3 regions of the Sphingomonas sp. SL1004 genome follow, and region 2 is predicted to be linked to each of the others. Evidence: predicted binding sites of a transcription regulator. Region 2 holds the regulator's gene; each other region holds the start of a gene.

Region 1 (5,442 bases), 2.7 Mb from region 2:
CGAGCCGGAAAACGCATCCTCCGTGTCGTGATCATAGGCGTAGCCCTTGCCGTAGCCGATATCGCGCATGAGCTTGGTCGGCGCGTTGCGGATCGAGGCGGGCGGCATCAGCGAGCCCGTCTCGCGTGCCGATTTCCACGCCGCCTTCTGCGCCTTGTAGACCGCGTTCGATTTGGGTGCGGTCGCGAGATAGACGCAAGCCTGTGCGATCGCGAGTTCGCCTTCGGGGCTGCCGAGGAAGTCGTATGTGTCCTTGGCGGCGATGCACTGGACCAGCGCCTGCGGGTCGGCGAGCCCGATATCCTCGACCGCGGCGCGGGTCAGCCGACGCAGCAGGAACAGTGGTTCCTCGCCCGCCGTCAGTATCCGCGCGAGATAATAGAGTGCCGCTTGCGGGTCCGACCCGCGGATCGATTTGTGGAGCGCGGAGATGAGGTTGTAATGCCCCTCGCGATCCTTGTCGTACACCGCCACCCGGCGCTGCAGGAACGCTGACAAACCGGCCGGATCGAGCGGTTCGGGAAGGTTGACCGAGAACAGAGTCTCCGCCTGGTTGAGGAGGAAGCGGCCGTCGCCATCGGCGCTCGCGATCAGCGCATCCTTGGCGGGCGGGGTGAGGGGCAGGGGGCGCTCCATCTCCACCTCGGCGCGGTCGAGCAATTGTTCGAGCGCGCCGCGACCGAGACGTTCAAGGATCAATACCTGCGCGCGGCTGAGCAAGGCTGCGTTGAGTTCGAACGAGGGGTTTTCGGTGGTCGCGCCGACCAGCGTTACCGTGCCGTCCTCGACGTACGGGAGGAAGCCGTCCTGCTGCGCGCGATTGAAGCGGTGGATCTCGTCCACGAACAACAAGGTGCGCTTGCCGATCTTCGCGTGCTCGCGCGCCTCGGCGAACGATTTCTTCAGGTCCGCCACGCCTGAGAACACCGCCGAGATCGCGACGAACCGCAAGTCGACCGCGTCGGCGAGCAATCGCGCGATGGTCGTCTTGCCGGTGCCGGGCGGGCCCCACAGGATGATCGAGGACAGCCGTCCTGCCGACACCATCCGGCCGATCGCGCCTTCGGGGCCGGTGATGTGATCCTGCCCGACGACTTCGCTTAGCGTGCGCGGGCGCAGGCGGTCGGCGAGCGGCGCGTTTTCAGGATGCGTTTCGGTGGGGGCGGCGGGTTCGAAGCCCGCGAAGAGATCGGCCATTCCGGCAAGATAGGGGCGGGGTGGCGGTTTGCCCATCCGTCAGCCGCCTTCATTCCGTCATGCCGGGCCCGTTCCGGCATCCACCGTTCCACGTACTCATCGATGGCGAGTTTGCGGAACGGTGGACTCCGGAACAGGTCCGGTTGACGGATTTTTTGGAAGCACCCCTTGAACCGGAAACAGTCTGCGATATATCGCAACTCATGAATGAAGATATATCGGAGAACACTCAAATGCGTTTTGGTATGGGATATGGAGCCTGGACAGGTGGCCCTCGCGGCGACGGCCACAGGCACGGCGGTCGCGATCACGGACCTGAGCATTCAGCCTGGAAGCAGGGCGGCGGCCCGCGTGGGCGAGGTCGACGGCTGTTCGACGGCGGCGAGTTGAAGCTCGTCATGCTGAAGCTGATCGCGGACGCGCCGCGACACGGCTACGACCTGATCCGCGAGATCGAGGGGCTGACCGGGGGGGGCTATGCGCCGAGTCCGGGCGTCGTCTACCCAACGCTCAGCATGCTCGACGAGATGGGGCTGATCGAGGAGCAGCAGTCGGAAGGCGCGAAGAAGCGCTTTGCGGCAAGCGACGAGGGCCGCGCGCATCTCGCCGAGAATGCGGCTGTAGTGGACGGCTTGTTCGCCCGGCTGGCGGCGGTCGGGGCGGAGTCCGAGCGGACCGATGGCGCGCCGATCCGGCGGGCGATGGGCAATCTTCGGCAGGTGCTCCAGCACCGGCTGATGCGCGAGGACGTCAACGAGGACACGCTGCACGAAGTCGCGGCGTTGCTCGACGAGGCTGCGCAGAAGATCGAGCGCTTGAAGTGAGCGTCTCGGTAGCACGCGTGCCGACGCATTCGGCCAGCAAGTATCTCCAGCAACTCGCCAAGCACTGGAGCCACAAGATGGAGGTGACGTTCTCGGAGGAAGAGGGCCGCATCGCCTTCCCGAGTGGCGCGGTTCTGGAGATGCGCGCGGACAGCGAAACGCTCGACGTCGCGCTGACGGTGCCGGAGGGTGAGGGCGTCGAGCGGATGCGCGGCGTGGTCTCCAGCCACCTCGACCGCTTCGCCTTCCGCGAGGCGCCGCTGACGTTCGACTGGGCGACGGTCTGACAGCGTCCCCAAACCGTCATCCCAACCCTCAAACTGTCATCCCACCCCCAAGCCTTCATCGCAGCGAAAGCTGGGATCTCCCCATTCGGGTCACAGCGCCTGCCAATGGGAATACCCCAGCTTTCGCTGGGGTGACGGTTTAGGGCGGGGGAATAGGATCGCGTGAGGCGCGGCAGGCAACTTAGCTGCCCCGCCGTGCCATCACCTCAAGATACGCGTCCAAGACCGCCTGGTTGATCGTATCCCAACGATAACCGGCGGCCTTGTCGTGTCCGGCCCAGCCCATCGTCTCGCGCAGGCCCGGCTCGGAGACGATCCGCCCGATCGCGTCCGCATAGCCGCCGATGTCCGTCGGCGGCACCAGGAACCCCGTTATGCCATCGTCCACCAGCCCGACCGCGCCCGACGCCCGCGCGGCAACCACCGGCACACCCGCCGCCATGGCCTCCAGCGTCACGTTGCCGAACGTCTCGGTCACGCTAGGATTGAAGAACACATCCATCGACGCGACTGCACGCCCCAGATCGTCGCCCGACTGGAACCCCGCGAACACCGCACCGGGCACGTGGCTTGCGAACCAGTCGCGCGCCGGACCTTCGCCGATCACCAGTACCTTGTGCGGCACGCCGCGCTGCTCAAGCGTCCGGATCACGTCGGCAAAGACGTCGAGCCCCTTCTCCTTCACCAGCCGCCCGAGAAACCCGACCGCGATTTCACCGTCGGCAATCCCGCGCTCGCGCCGCCACGCCAGATCGCGACGCGTCGGCGTAAAGCGATCGTGGTTCACCCCGCGTGACCAGATCGCGGTCGGCGTCGTCACGCCCCAGTCGCGAACGATCTCGGCCATGCCGCGCCCGGGCACCAGCACCTCGTCGACCCGGTTGTAGAAGCGTGTCAGGATCTTCACCATGATCGGCTCGAAGAACGCCATCTTGTAATAGCGGAAATACGTCTCGAACCGCGTGTGCAGCGACGCGACCGTGGCGATGCCGCGTCGCCGGCCATAGCTGATCGCGCGGTGGCCGAGAAAATCGGGCGCCGACACGTGGACGATGTTCGGCGCGAACGCGTCCAGGTCGCGGCGGATCGCGGCCGGCAGCCCGCGCGCCATCTTGTATTCGCCACGTCCTGCGGGCAGCGGCAACGACGGCACCGCGACCAGATCGCCGGTCGGCGGGAAGGCGGGCTTGGCGTTGGTCGGCGAATAGACACGCACCGTCACGCCCTGCGCCAACAAATGGCCGACGAGCAGGTTCAACGCCTGGTTCGCGCCGTCGCGAACGTAATTATAGTTGCCGCTGAACAGGGCGATGCGCAGGTCGGTGGCGTGCATCATCGCGCGGATAACGCCGTGTGCCGCCAAGCGCCACTGAATCTGTAACATACGCTAGCCGCCCGCCATTGATGTTCCCGTATCGTTCTCGTACATCGGCTGCATGGCGAAACCCCAGAAGCGTTACGTATGTCAGGCCTGCGGATCGGTGTCGCACCGCTGGGCGGGGCAATGCAGCGATTGCAGCGAATGGAACACGCTGGTCGAGGAGGCGAACACCGCCGCCACGCCGTTCCATTCGAAGCATAATCTCCAGACCGGCGGCCGCGCGATCCAGCTCGTCGGGCTCGATGCGGAGATCAAGCTGCCCGACCGGATGGCGACCGGTATCGCCGAACTCGACCGCGCGCTGGGGGGCGGGTTCGTCGAGGGCTCGGCGACGCTGATCGGTGGCGATCCCGGCATCGGCAAGTCGACATTGTTGTTGCAGGCGGCGGCGAAGATGGCGCTGGCGGGGCAGTCGGTCGCGTACGTCTCGGGCGAGGAAGCCGCGGACCAAGTCCGTTTACGCGCACGGCGGCTCGGCCTCGGCAACGCGCCTGTGCAGTTGGCGGCGGCAACCTCGACGCGCGACATCCTGACGACGTTGCAGACACGGCCGCCGGCGATGCTGGTGATCGACTCGATCCAGACGATGCACTCCGACCTGATCGAAGGCGCGCCCGGCACGGTCAGCCAGGTGCGCGCGTCTGCGCAGGAGCTGATCCGTTTCGCCAAGGAGCGCGGCACGGCCGTGGTGCTGGTCGGGCACGTGACGAAGGACGGCTCGATCGCCGGCCCGCGCGTGCTGGAGCACATGGTCGATACGGTGCTGTCGTTCGAAGGCGAGCGCAGCCACCAATACCGCATCCTCCGTGCGATCAAGAACCGCTTCGGCGGCACCGACGAGATCGGCGTGTTCTCGATGCAGACCGAAGGGTTGGCGGAAGTCGGTAATCCCTCGTCGCTGTTCCTGACGCACCGCGACGACGCGATGACCGGCGCGACGGTGTTCCCGGCACTGGAGGGAACGCGGCCGGTGCTGGTCGAAATACAGGCGCTGACCGTGCGCTTGGCATCTGGTGCGACGCCGAGGCGGGCGGTGGTCGGCTGGGATTCGGGCCGGCTGGCGATGATCCTCGCGGTGCTGGAGGCACGGTGCGGGCTGAGCTTCTCCAACGCCGAAGTGTATCTGAACATCGCCGGCGGCTACCGCGTGCAGGACCCCGCAGCAGATCTTGCGGTGGCGGCGGCACTGATTTCCGCAATGTCGGAGCGGCCGGTGCCGGTCGATGCGGTCGCGTTCGGCGAGGTCGCGCTGTCGGGTGAGATCCGTCCCGTCGCGCATGGTCCGTTGCGGTTGAAGGAGGCGAGCAAGCTTGGCTTCGAACGCGCGCTCGTTCCCGCGTCGATGACGGGGGAGAAGAGCGGGATGAAGCTGTCGGGGTTCAAGACGCTGGCTTCGTTCGTGGATCACATGATGGGGCGGGGGTAGGCCATCCAAACCGTGTTTCCCCGCGAAGGCGGGGATCCAGACTGCTCCCGCCTTCGCGGAGAACAGGGCCAATAGTAGTGACGGTGCGGAACCACGCGTACCTTTACGATGCGGATAGCTGCCGTTCGTTATTGACGTCCCGGTTAGGTACCACCCCGGCGGAGGCCGGGGCCCAATTGGGAAGCGCTGCTGGCGATCGCTGTGCTTCGCCACCACGACCTCTCCAATTGGGTCCCGGCCTCCGCCGGGGTGGGGCCTTGACGTATTTCGTCGGTTACCGGTCAATCGAACCGCGCGTAACAGCGTCGTGGCAGGTAGGTTTGGCCG
Region 2 (5,442 bases):
GGCTTCACGGATATAATGGCCGTTGAGGTTCTCGAGCTTCTTCAGGTCGAAGCGCGAGGGCGACTTGCCGACGCCCGACAGGTCGAACCACTCGACCGCCTGTTCGCGGCTGATGATCTCGTCGTCGCCGTGACCCCAGCCGAGCCGGAGCAGGTAATTATCGAACGCCTCGGGCAGAATACCCATCTCGTCGCGATACGCTTCGATGCCCACCGCGCCGTGACGCTTCGACAGCTTGGCACCATCGGGGCCGTGGATCAGCGGGATGTGCGCGTAGATCGGCTCGGGCCAGTTCATGGCGCGGTAGATCGGCAGCTGGCGGAACGCGTTGTTGAGGTGATCGTCGCCGCGGATGACGTGCGTGACGCCCATGTCGTGATCGTCGACCACGACCGCGAGCATGTAGGTCGGCGTGCCGTCGGAGCGGAGCAGTACAAGGTCGTCGATCTCTTCGTTCTTGACCGTCACCGCGCCCTGGACGCGATCCTCGATCGTGACGGCACCTTCCTGCGGTGCGCGCAGGCGGACGACGTGGGGAAGGTTCGGTGCTTCGCTCTCGGGACGATCGCGCCACGGGCTGCGGATGCGGAGCGGCCTCTTCGCGGCCTGGGCCTCGGCGCGCATCGCCGCGATTTCCTCGGCGGTCATGTAGCAGCGATAGGCGTGGCCGTTGGCGACCATTTCGTGCGCGACCTGTGCGTGGCGTTCGGCACCGGCGAACTGCATGACGACGTCGCCGTCCCAGTCGAGCCCGAGCCAGCGCATGCCGTCGATGATCGCGTCGATCGCCGGCTGGGTCGAGCGGACCCGGTCGGTATCCTCGATCCGCAGCAGAAACTTGCCCCCGTTCGCCTTGGCGAACAGCCAGTTGAACAGCGCGGTGCGCGCGCCGCCAAGATGCAGGAACCCCGTCGGCGACGGAGCGAAACGGGTAACCACGGGTGCGGCCGAAGCGGCGGTGCCCGTATCAGATATTGCGCCCAACCGCGGGTGCTCCCAGACTGATGAAACCATGGAGAAACGATGGCCATGACAGCCGTCGCCGCCCCTAGCATGCGTCCTTGGCGGCGACAAATGGGCGTGCCGCGATGGGGGGCTGTCGTTGGGCTTGCCGTGGCGCGCGGGGGCCTGACGGTCGAGCGCTGGCTGGAGGCGGAACGCGACCAGCTGGTGCTGTGGCTGCCGGTGACGCTTGGGGGCGGTATAGCGCTATGGTTCGCGTTGCCGGACGCGGCGGCGTGGTGCATGGCGATATTGCTGCTGGTGGCGAGCGGGCTTGCGGGTCTGGCCGTGGGGCAGGGCGGGCGTGCGGCGCGCGCGCTCGCGATCGGGTTGCTGACGGGCGCGCTCGGCCTCGGGCTGATCTGGGCAAGGTCAGAATCTGTGGCGCGGCCGGTGCTGGGCGGTCCGACGATCGCGAGCTTCTCGGCGAAGGTCGAGGCGATCGAGCCGCTGGTGGCGCGGAAACTGGTGCGGTTGACGGTTCTGCCGATCGGCAAAGGTGTGGAGACCGACGGGCAGCCGGTTGCCTTGCCGTACCGGGTCCGCGTCAACCTCGCGGAGGCCGACGCGCCGAAGCTGCTCGGGACCGGGGCAGTCGTGCACCTTCGCGCCCGCCTGATGCCGCCGCCTTTGCCCGCGGTGCCAGGCGCCTACGACTTCGCGCGGGTCGCGTGGTTCGGCGGGATCGGCGCGACCGGGCGTGGCTTCGCACCGGTGGTGGTGACGACGCCGAGCGCATCAGGTGCGGGCATCCGAGTCGCGCTGTCGCACCACATCGTCTCGCGACTGGACGGCAGCGCGGGCGGTATCGCGGCAGCGCTCGCCACCGGCGACGTCGGCGCGATCAGCGAGGAGGATTCAGAGGCGATGCGCCGGGCGGGGCTCGCGCATTTGCTGTCGGTGAGCGGATTGCACATCACCGCGGCGGTGGCGGCGACGATGCTGATCGTGTTGCGCCTGCTGGCGCTCAGTCCATGGCTGGCCTTGCACGCGCGCCTGCCGCTGATCGCAGCATTGGCGGGTGCGGCGGCGGCGATCGGCTATACGCTGCTGACGGGAAGCCAGGTTCCCACGATCCGGTCGTGCGTCGCCGCGCTGCTCGTGTTGGCCGCGCTGGCGATGGGGCGCGAGGCGATGACCTTGCGGCTCGTCGCGGCGGGAGCGGCGTGCGTCATGCTGGTGTTGCCCGAATCGGCTGCCGGACCGAGCTTCCAGCTATCGTTCGCGGCGATCACTGCGATCATGGCCCTGCACGAACATCCCGTGATCCGCGCGTTCTTCGGACCGCACGAGGAGGGACGAGCACGCCGCCTCGCACGGGGCGTGGCGTCGCTGCTGCTCACCGGACTGCTCGTCGAGTTCGCGCTCATGCCGATCGCGGTCTACCATTTCCACAAGGCGGGGCTGTACGGCGCATTCGCGAACATCGTCGCGATCCCGTTGACGACGTTCGTTGTCATGCCGCTGGAGACTCTGGCGTTGCTGCTGGACGTCGGAAGCCTCGGTGCACCAATCTGGTGGCTGGTCCAGCGATCGCTCGACGCGCTGCTCTGGCTTGCCCACGTGGTGGCGGGCGCGCCCGGATCGGTGCGGTCCCTGCCGGCCATGCCGACTGCGGCGTTCGCGCTGATGGCAATCGGGGGGATTTGGATCGCGTTGTGGCGGACCCGGTGGCGGCGTCTGGGACTGCTGCCGCTGATGATCGGGGCAGTGTGGGCGCTGGCCACGCCGCCGCCCGATATTCTGGTGACGGGCGACGGCCGGCATGTCGCGGTCCGGACCGCTGCTGGCCTCTCGATGCTGCGGGACCGGGCGGGCGACTATACGCGGGATATGCTTGCCGAGAACGGTGGGGGCGACGGCGAGCCACTGCTGCTGGCCGACCAGCCCGATGCGCGGTGCAGTCGTGATCTTTGCGTCACCGATATTGCCGCGCGCGGACGGATGTGGCGGATTCTTGCGACCCGCAGCGCCTATATGGTCCCGATTGCCGAGTTCGTTGCAGCCTGTCGCGCGGCCGACGTCGTCGTCAGCGAACGCGGTCTGCCGAAGCGCTGCGTGCCGCGGTGGCTGAAGCTCGATCGACGCGTTCTGCAGCGGACGGGTGGAGTCGCGCTGACCTTGGGGACCGGGACGGTCGTGACGATCCTGAACGCGGGCGATCGCCATCCCTGGCGCGATCCGCCCATGCTCGAACGTACGGCACATTCGTTTAGACCGCGGCATGTCCGGTTTCATGATGCGGCGCCGGCGTTTCGCGCCAGCCGAGTCCGTCAAAAGTAGAATTGTCCACGCGAAGGCGCGAAGGCGCAAAGGCGCGAAGGTGATGCGACTCAGGAGACCTTCACACCTCCATGAACGATCAGCCCACGTCGGTTTCGGTGGTCTGCGAAGGCAAATAGACGCCAATCTAAGCACTACATCTTCGCGCCTCCGCGCCTCCGCGCGAACCAATTCTTCGGCTGCGTGGGAAGTTGGCGGCGATATGTTCGCGCAGAGGCGCAGAAGTGCAAAGATTGACGGTTCGAGTCGAGGTCGCGCTTATGCCTCGGAGCGTGAGAGAGTCTTCCGGACGCTTGATGGTGTTTGCTTGGGCGTGTCGAAAACTGGCCGCTTTTCGACCGCTCGGCCACGTCGCTTAGTTTGCCGAATAGGCCCGGTCGCTCTTGCCGGAGGGAAAGAGCGACTTGGCTTGCCGGCCTGGTGGTCGCTTTTTCCTGAGCAGCCAAAAAGCCGACTTCGGCCTGCATCGCGATGAAGCAGGCCGATCCCGGCAGTTCAGTCGTAGCGGCGCAGGATGCCGGAGAGCTTGCCCTGTACGCGGACCTGGGCGGGGGCATAGCGCTGCGGATCATAGGCCCGGTTGGCCGGATCGAGGCGGACCATCGCGCCTTCGCGGCGGAAGTATTTCAGGGTGGCTTCGCTGTCTTCGATCAGCGCGACGACGATCTCGCCATCGCGGGCGGTTTCGGTGCGGCGGATGAGGGCATAATCGCCGTCCAGGATGCCGGCTTCGACCATCGAGTCACCCGAGACCTCGAGCGCGTAATGTTCGCCAGAGCCGAGCAGTGCTGCGGGAACGGCAAGCATGGTGCTGCCTTCGAAGGCTTCGATCGGGACGCCGGCGGCGATGCGGCCGTGCAGCGGGATTTCGATCACGTCGTTCGCAGGCTGCGGTGCGGCGACAGCGGCCACAGTCTTCACGTTCGACGGCTTCGAAGGCGTTTTCTTTTCCGGGCGCTCCGGCATACGCAGCACTTCGAGCGCGCGTGCACGGTTCGGCAGACGACGGATGAAGTTACGTTCCTCAAGCGCGCTGATCAGACGGTGAACCCCCGACTTGGATTTCAGGTCGAGCGCGTCCTTCATCTCCTCGAACGACGGCGAGACACCGGTATCGTTGAGCCGGTCGTTGATGAAGCATACGAGTTCGTGCTGCTTGCGCGTGAGCATGGCGGTTCTCCGTCCGGAACAGACTGGGAACTTCTATGGAACATAATTAACGCCGTCAAGCGCTCGCTTCACGCAATGACGAGGATTTCCGCCGATTCGCCTTCTCTTGCGATCGGCGCGTTGCCCGCGCGAACGATGAGGCAGGTCGAACGCGCCAATGTCAGGAGCATCGAGCTGTCCTGGATCGTCGATGCATAGGCCTTGCCGTCGCGAAGTTCGGCACGGAGATAATCGGTGCGGGCGTTGTTCGCGGGCAGGTCTTCGCCGAGCAGCGCGTGACTCGTCTGCGGGAGTGGATCGCGGGCTCCGGCCATATGCGCGACGACCGGTTTGACGAACAACGTCGCCGTGACGAATGCCGAGACCGGGTTGCCGGGAAGGCCCAGGACCATCATCTCGCCGATCCGGCCGGCCATCATCGGCTTGCCCGGACGCAGCGCGATCCGCCAGAAGTCGATCGTGCCGCCGGCGGCCTCGATCGCCGGGCGGACGAGGTCGTGGTCACCGACCGAGGCTCCTCCAGTGGTGACCAGGAGGTCGGCTTCGACGCTGGCGAAGGCATCGCGCAGGATGTCGAGACGGTCGGGGAGGATCCCGAGGTCGATGATGTCGACGGGCATGTCGGCGAGCATCGCGGCGAGCATGATGCCGTTCGATTCGGGGAGCGCAACGCCGTCGGTGGTCGAGCCGGGGGGGACGAGTTCGTCTCCCGTCGCGGCGACGGCGACGCGGACGCGGCGGTTGACGGTCAGGCTGCCGTGGCCGCCGGTTGCGGCGACGGCGATGCGCGCGGGGCTGAGCCGGTCGCCAGCGGCGATCAGGCGGGTGCCGGTGGAGAAGTCCAGGCCCTTGCGACGGGTATTACGGCCTAGCGTCGGAGGGCCTTCGCCGGCCAGGATCAGCGTTTCGCCGTCACGCTCGGCTTCCTCCTGGACCATGACGCTGTCGGCGCCTTCGGGCATTGCCGCGCCGGTGAAGATGCGGGTT
Region 3 (5,442 bases), 2.2 Mb from region 2:
AGCAACCGCGTGCCCGCTCGGATCGTTACATGCGCTGAAGGAGAGTAATTATGGCCGCCTCACAGGACGAAGAACCGGGTTTCGAAACCGACGTCAACGAACTGCCGGATAGCAATAACGGTCCGGAAGATAGCCTTGAGGATAAGCCATCGCCCGACGCACAAAACTCAGGCGATCTCGAAGAGGCCCAGAAGGAAGGCGCCGAGGAGAGAGAAGAGGGCGGGCTATATTGAAATGGGAGAGGGGCGTTTGAAGCGTTTTCGATCCAAACGTGTTCTGAATGTCCGCCCCCCCCCCCCCCCCCCCCCCTTTTAAGCATATGCTCGTAGACGGAGCGTTCTACGTCACAGCTACACTTTAATCGAACCGCTATTGTCAACGCGGCTGGCGTATTATTTGCTTTGACATCGGTGGCTTGTTCATCTTTTGCCAGACGATCAGATCTTAGATTTTGATGACGGCCATGCGCCATTTATGTAAAACTTGTAACGCAGATGAACGTGTTGGAGGACGAGATCCTTAATTAGCTGCGGCCTCCTTCTTGAGCATCGCGTCCTTGAGCGTATTGCCTGCGATTCCCCCGGCAGCGACCGCAACAACCACATTGCCGACGAAGAATTCGACGATACCGACGACGCTGCCGAACGCGATCAGTGCCGATGTCGTCACCGGCAGCGCGGCCGTTGCCTTACCGATCGCGACCTTAGCCTCCTGACGGACAAGCCGGAGGCGTTCGAACATCGGCTCGAGCGATCGACCTTGATCGACTGCCGCGATCAGATCGCCCAGCGCACGATGCAGCGCCTTCAGCTGCTGCAGCGCCACCGACCGATCGGCATCGACCGGTCCACCATTGTCACAGGCGAGCTCTTCATCATCGATCAACCGCTGCACGGCTTCCAGGGCAACAGGCGCTAGTGCCTGAATGACAGCGGCATGCTCGCGTAGGGAAGGGCGCCCGGTCCACGTTGCCGAACTGACGGCATCCGGTCCGCGAACCTCGTCCCAGAGCGCCTTGAACTGTTCACGGACCATTTCACGCCGCAGGGTGCGATCCTTGGTCTCTCGCGCATGACGTACGAATGCCTCAAGGCTCGGCTGCGCCGCGACGAAGGCTGGCGCCAACGGTCGCAGGTCGGTCCGGCCAAGCAACGCCCGGCGCAACGCCTTGTAGCGCGTGTCGTCCGCCAGATCCTGGATACCATCGCAAGCGCCGAGGCACAGCGTTTGCAGACGCTGTAGCGCCTCTTCGTCGTTCAGCCCTTCCGGCCAGTGTGTTCCTGAATAGCCCATCGTATTCGATCCATTTCGACTCAGCTGACGGTCGGATGCACGAATGCTTGCCTGTAGGACATAGCAAGAACATCAAAGGTCCAGAACGTCGCTAGACATACGCGTAGCGATGATGTTGGTGGACGGCACCGATGCCGATCCGCCCCGAACATGTCTTCCTGTACCCGATCGATTGGCCCCAGCTATCGCATCGGGTCCGCTTCGTGCGGGCAGGCGGACGCTGCGAACATTGCGGGCGCCCCCACGGGCAACGGATCTTCCACCTCGGCGACGGACGCTGGTGGGACAAAGGCCGGTCGTATTGGCGTAACGGCGACGGTCGACGTGTTCGCCGACCGACCGAGAACATTCTCCACATAGGCAAATGGACACCGGTGGTGCTGGCCTGCGCGCATCTCAATCATGACCCCAGTGATAGCGCGCTTCACCAGCTGGCAGCGCTCTGCCAGCGCTGCCACATGATTTACGATGGTCCTGAGCATCGCCGGCGACGTTGGATGAACGCGCATTACCGGCGTGCGCTCGGCGATCTGTTCTACGGCCCATATCCGATGCGGGGGGCGGACTGGATCACGCCGACACCCATCAGCATGCTCGACGACAGCCGTTCGCTATACGCGAACCTCCGATAGCTCGGCGCGCCGGCTACGCTGTGCCGACCGCCTTCAGACAAAAAAAGGGGCCGCCAAAAGCGACCCTGGAAGTTTTAGGAGAGGATGCCTGAAAGGCGTCACCTTGGTATCCCGCGGGTTGGGCAATGGCGAATGCAAATCTGTCTATTCTAGATTGCATTTCATGCACTTGGCGGAAGGTTGGAGCCAAACTCGTTCCCTGGTTAGCTCGATGACAGGGACACTATTTACTAGGCTCGACAGCGCCGGAGGCGGACTGGGTCGGGAATGCCGATCAGCATATCGAACGACAGTCGTTCGATACGCAGGCACCCGGTAGCCTGGCCCCGCGACGCATAGTCAAACGCGCTTTGCGGCGTTCGTAGCCGGAACCTTATCCACATAAGTCTCGAGTCTGACGCTTGACCAAACGTTCTTGGTAACGGAACATAAAGGGAACAGGTAGAGTCTAGACATCATGATCACCGCCCTCGAGTCCCTGCCGACAACCATCGCCCACCTGCGGACAATCGCAACGCCGGTGGTGGATCACCGCATCATGCCGTTCGGTATCCCTGCGCTCGACGATCGCCTCGCAAGCAGGGGCCTTCGCGCTGGAGCACTGCACGAGGTCGCCGCACAAAGCTGTTCGATGGTCGACGATGCCGCAGCAACGCTGTTCCTGGCCGGCATCGCCGCGCGAGAAGCGGCGCATACAGGCGGACCGGTGCTGTGGGTGAGCTGCCGCACCGATCTCTATGCACCGGGCCTCGAGCAGGCGGGGTTGTCGTCTGCCGACCTGATCCATGCGCAACCCCGAGACGATGCGGCGTTACTGGCCGTCGTCGAGGACGCGGTGCGCGATGGAACGCCGTCGGCGGTGATCGCCGAGGTTAGCCGGATGTCGATGGTGGCGACCCGGCGCCTGCAACTGGTGGCGGCCGACGCCGACATTCCCGTTCTTATCCTGCGACGCAGACGTAATCGCGACCAGGATCCGCTCGCCGAGCCGTCTGCGGCCTGGACGCGCTGGCGGATCGCCAGTGCGTCGTCCGAGCGCCTGGGCGTCGCCGGCGTCGACCGATCGCGGTGGCAGGTCGAGGTCGCACGGCAGCGTGGCGGCGAAGCATTTTCGATGATTTTGGAGGGCTGCGATGAGACGGGTTGTCTCGCTGTTCCTGCCGCACTTGGCCATCGAGCGGCTGAGACGGCTGGACCGGCACGCTACGCGGCCGCCTGAGCGGCCAGCCCTTCCGCTTCCCGTCGACGACGATCCCGGTGCGTGTTCGGTACCGCGGGGCGGCGGGTGGCGGCCGGGTGCGCGGTGGGCTCGTGCCGACATGCCAACCAGGCAGGATGTGGAAGGTGAGATCGCAGCGCTGCCCGCGCATGCGAAACCACCCATGCGTGAACTTGGCCGACGATCGGAGGCGGCGAACCATCCGTTTCATGGGTTTGCGCAAGCCGACAGTCACGACAGGGTCGCGGCGACCGTTGCCGCGTTCCACAGGGCGCCGCTCGCGCTGGTGGGCAAGGTCGGCCGGCGCGAAGAGGTGGTGGCCGCCTGCGAAGGCGCAGCCGCGTTAGGGATCACGATCGGGATGGCCGCGACCCATGCGCGTGCGCTGGTGTCCGATCTCGACATCCGACCTTCCGAGACCGAGGCGGATGCCGCGATGCTGGATCAGCTCGTGCTACGCGCGGCGCGCCGCTGGTCGCCGATCGCAGCCGCCACACCGCCCGACGGGCTGTGGCTCGACCTGACCGGCTGTGCGCATCTCCATGGCGGGGAAGAACGGTTCTGCCGGCGTCTGCGCGCGTTTTGCCAGCGTGCCGGGTTCACGGCACGCGTGGCGGTTGCAGACACACCGGGTGCGGCACACGCTATTGCCCGGTTCGGGCCTGCCGACATCGCGATCGTGCCCACAGGGCGGACGGTCGACGCGCTCAGCGGCCTACCGGTCGCTGCCTTACGCCTAGCAGGCACCGCGCTCGTTGCCGCCCGCAAGTTCGGCTTCGAACGCGTCGCCGATCTTCTACCGGTCGCGCGCGGGCCTTTGGCACGCCGGCTCGGGCTGGCAGCAATCACGCGGCTCGATCAGGCACTCGGCGCGCTCGCCGAACCGATCACGCCGCGGACCGACGAGGTCATGCCGATCGTCGAGCGTCGGCTGCTTGAACCGATCGTCACCGCAGACGCGATCGCGCAGGTCATGGAGGATCTGCTCGGCGACATGGCCGAGCTGCTGCGCGCGAAGGGGCTCGGCGTACGATCGCTGCGTCTCGGTGGCTTACGCGTCGATGGCACCGAGCAGATCGTGGCCGTCGGCACCTCGCGCCCGACGCGCGAGGTGCCGCACCTGTTGCGGCTCATGAAGCTCAGGATCGAACGGATCGATCCGGGCCTGGGGCTCGAGCAATTCTATCTGGCAGCACCACACACCGAACCACTCGACGCGGTCGATCTCGGCGCGGTTCTCGCCGGTGAGGTCCTTGTGCGTGATCCGGCCCGTCTCGTCGACGTCGTTGCCGGCCGCATTGGCGCTGACGCCGTGTTCCGGATCGCGCCTGTTGAAAGCCACGTGCCCGAGCGCGCCGTCATGCGCGCCGACCCGGTGGTAGCGCCTACGGGCTGGCCGAAATGGCGACGGCCGACGCGCCTGCTGGCCAGACCCGAACCGCTGTGGGGCGTGATCGCGCTGATGCCCGATCAGCCGCCTCGGCGGTTCGAGTGGCGCGGTCGGCCGCACAAGGTGGTTGCCGGCGACGGCCCCGAGCGGATCCACGGTGAGTGGTGGCGCCGTGACGCGGAAGTCTGGGCGGTGCGCGACTATTACCGCGTCGAGGACGAGACTGGCGGTCGCTACTGGGTGTTCCGGCGTGGCGACGGGTTCGTCGAGGACACCGGCGATCTCAGCTGGTGGATGCACGGCGTGTTCGCATGACCGACTATGTCGAACTCCAGATCCTGACGCATTTCTCGCTGCTACGCGGCGCCTCGAGCCCCGAGGAGCTGTTCGCGGCTGCCGCGCTGCTCGGCTATCCGTCGATCGGGGTCAGCGACATCGGCACCGTCGCGGGCGTGGTGCGCGCATGGGAAGCGCAGAAGGCGACGGGTGTTCGCTCGATCGCCGGCACGCGCGTCAATCTATCCTGTGGCCGGCAGTTGCTGCTCTACCCGACCAACCGCCCCGCCTGGTCGCGCCTGACGCGCCTGCTGACAGTGGGCAAAAAGCGGGCGGGGAAGGGGGGATGCCTCCTCCACTGGCATGACCTCGAACCCTGGTCGGAGGGCATGATCGCCATCCTGCTGCCGGTTGAGCCGGACGAGGATAATCTGGCAGCGCTCGCCGACCTGAAGACGCTCTATGGCCGACGCGGGTATATGGCATTGTTCCAGCGGCGCCGGCCGGACGATGCCGTGCGGATCGACGCGCTGGCGCGGCAGGCGGGCGGCGCTGGCGTTCGTGCGGTGGTGACGGGGGATGTCCTGTACCACGCGCCTGAAGCACGGTTGCTGCAGGACGTGGTGACGGCG

Evidence for each region. Region 2 encodes LexA, which represses DNA repair genes until DNA is damaged. Its sites were predicted from a motif close to GTTCCNCNCTTGTTCT; they were not measured.
Region 1: the regulator LexA is predicted to act here: its motif matches at 3,715-3,730, upstream of radA (DNA repair protein RadA).
Region 3: the regulator LexA is predicted to act here: its motif matches at 2,349-2,364, upstream of AC3D24_RS15910 (ImuA family protein).

The regions. Positions count from the first base shown of each region.
Region 1 covers NZ_JBYMUX010000001.1:4,017,265-4,022,706, forward strand. Annotated here, with positions in the region: gene AC3D24_RS18555 (replication-associated recombination protein A) at 1-1,197, opposite strand, end outside; gene AC3D24_RS18560 (PadR family transcriptional regulator) at 1,431-2,021, shown strand; gene AC3D24_RS18565 (DUF2218 domain-containing protein) at 2,018-2,308, shown strand; gene AC3D24_RS18570 (glycosyltransferase family 4 protein) at 2,490-3,641, opposite strand; gene radA (DNA repair protein RadA) at 3,745-5,115, shown strand.
Region 2 covers NZ_JBYMUX010000001.1:1,290,248-1,295,689, reverse strand. Annotated here, with positions in the region: gene gltX (glutamate--tRNA ligase) at 1-1,014, opposite strand, end outside; gene AC3D24_RS05655 (ComEC/Rec2 family competence protein) at 1,075-3,285, shown strand; gene lexA (transcriptional repressor LexA) at 3,781-4,455, opposite strand; gene AC3D24_RS05645 (molybdopterin molybdotransferase MoeA) at 4,524-5,442, opposite strand, start outside.
Region 3 covers NZ_JBYMUX010000001.1:3,450,092-3,455,533, forward strand. Annotated here, with positions in the region: gene AC3D24_RS15895 (hypothetical protein) at 51-233, shown strand; gene AC3D24_RS15900 (hypothetical protein) at 520-1,293, opposite strand; gene AC3D24_RS15905 (hypothetical protein) at 1,425-1,925, shown strand; gene AC3D24_RS15910 (ImuA family protein) at 2,383-3,144, shown strand; gene AC3D24_RS15915 (Y-family DNA polymerase) at 3,059-4,849, shown strand; gene AC3D24_RS15920 (error-prone DNA polymerase) at 4,846-5,442, shown strand, end outside.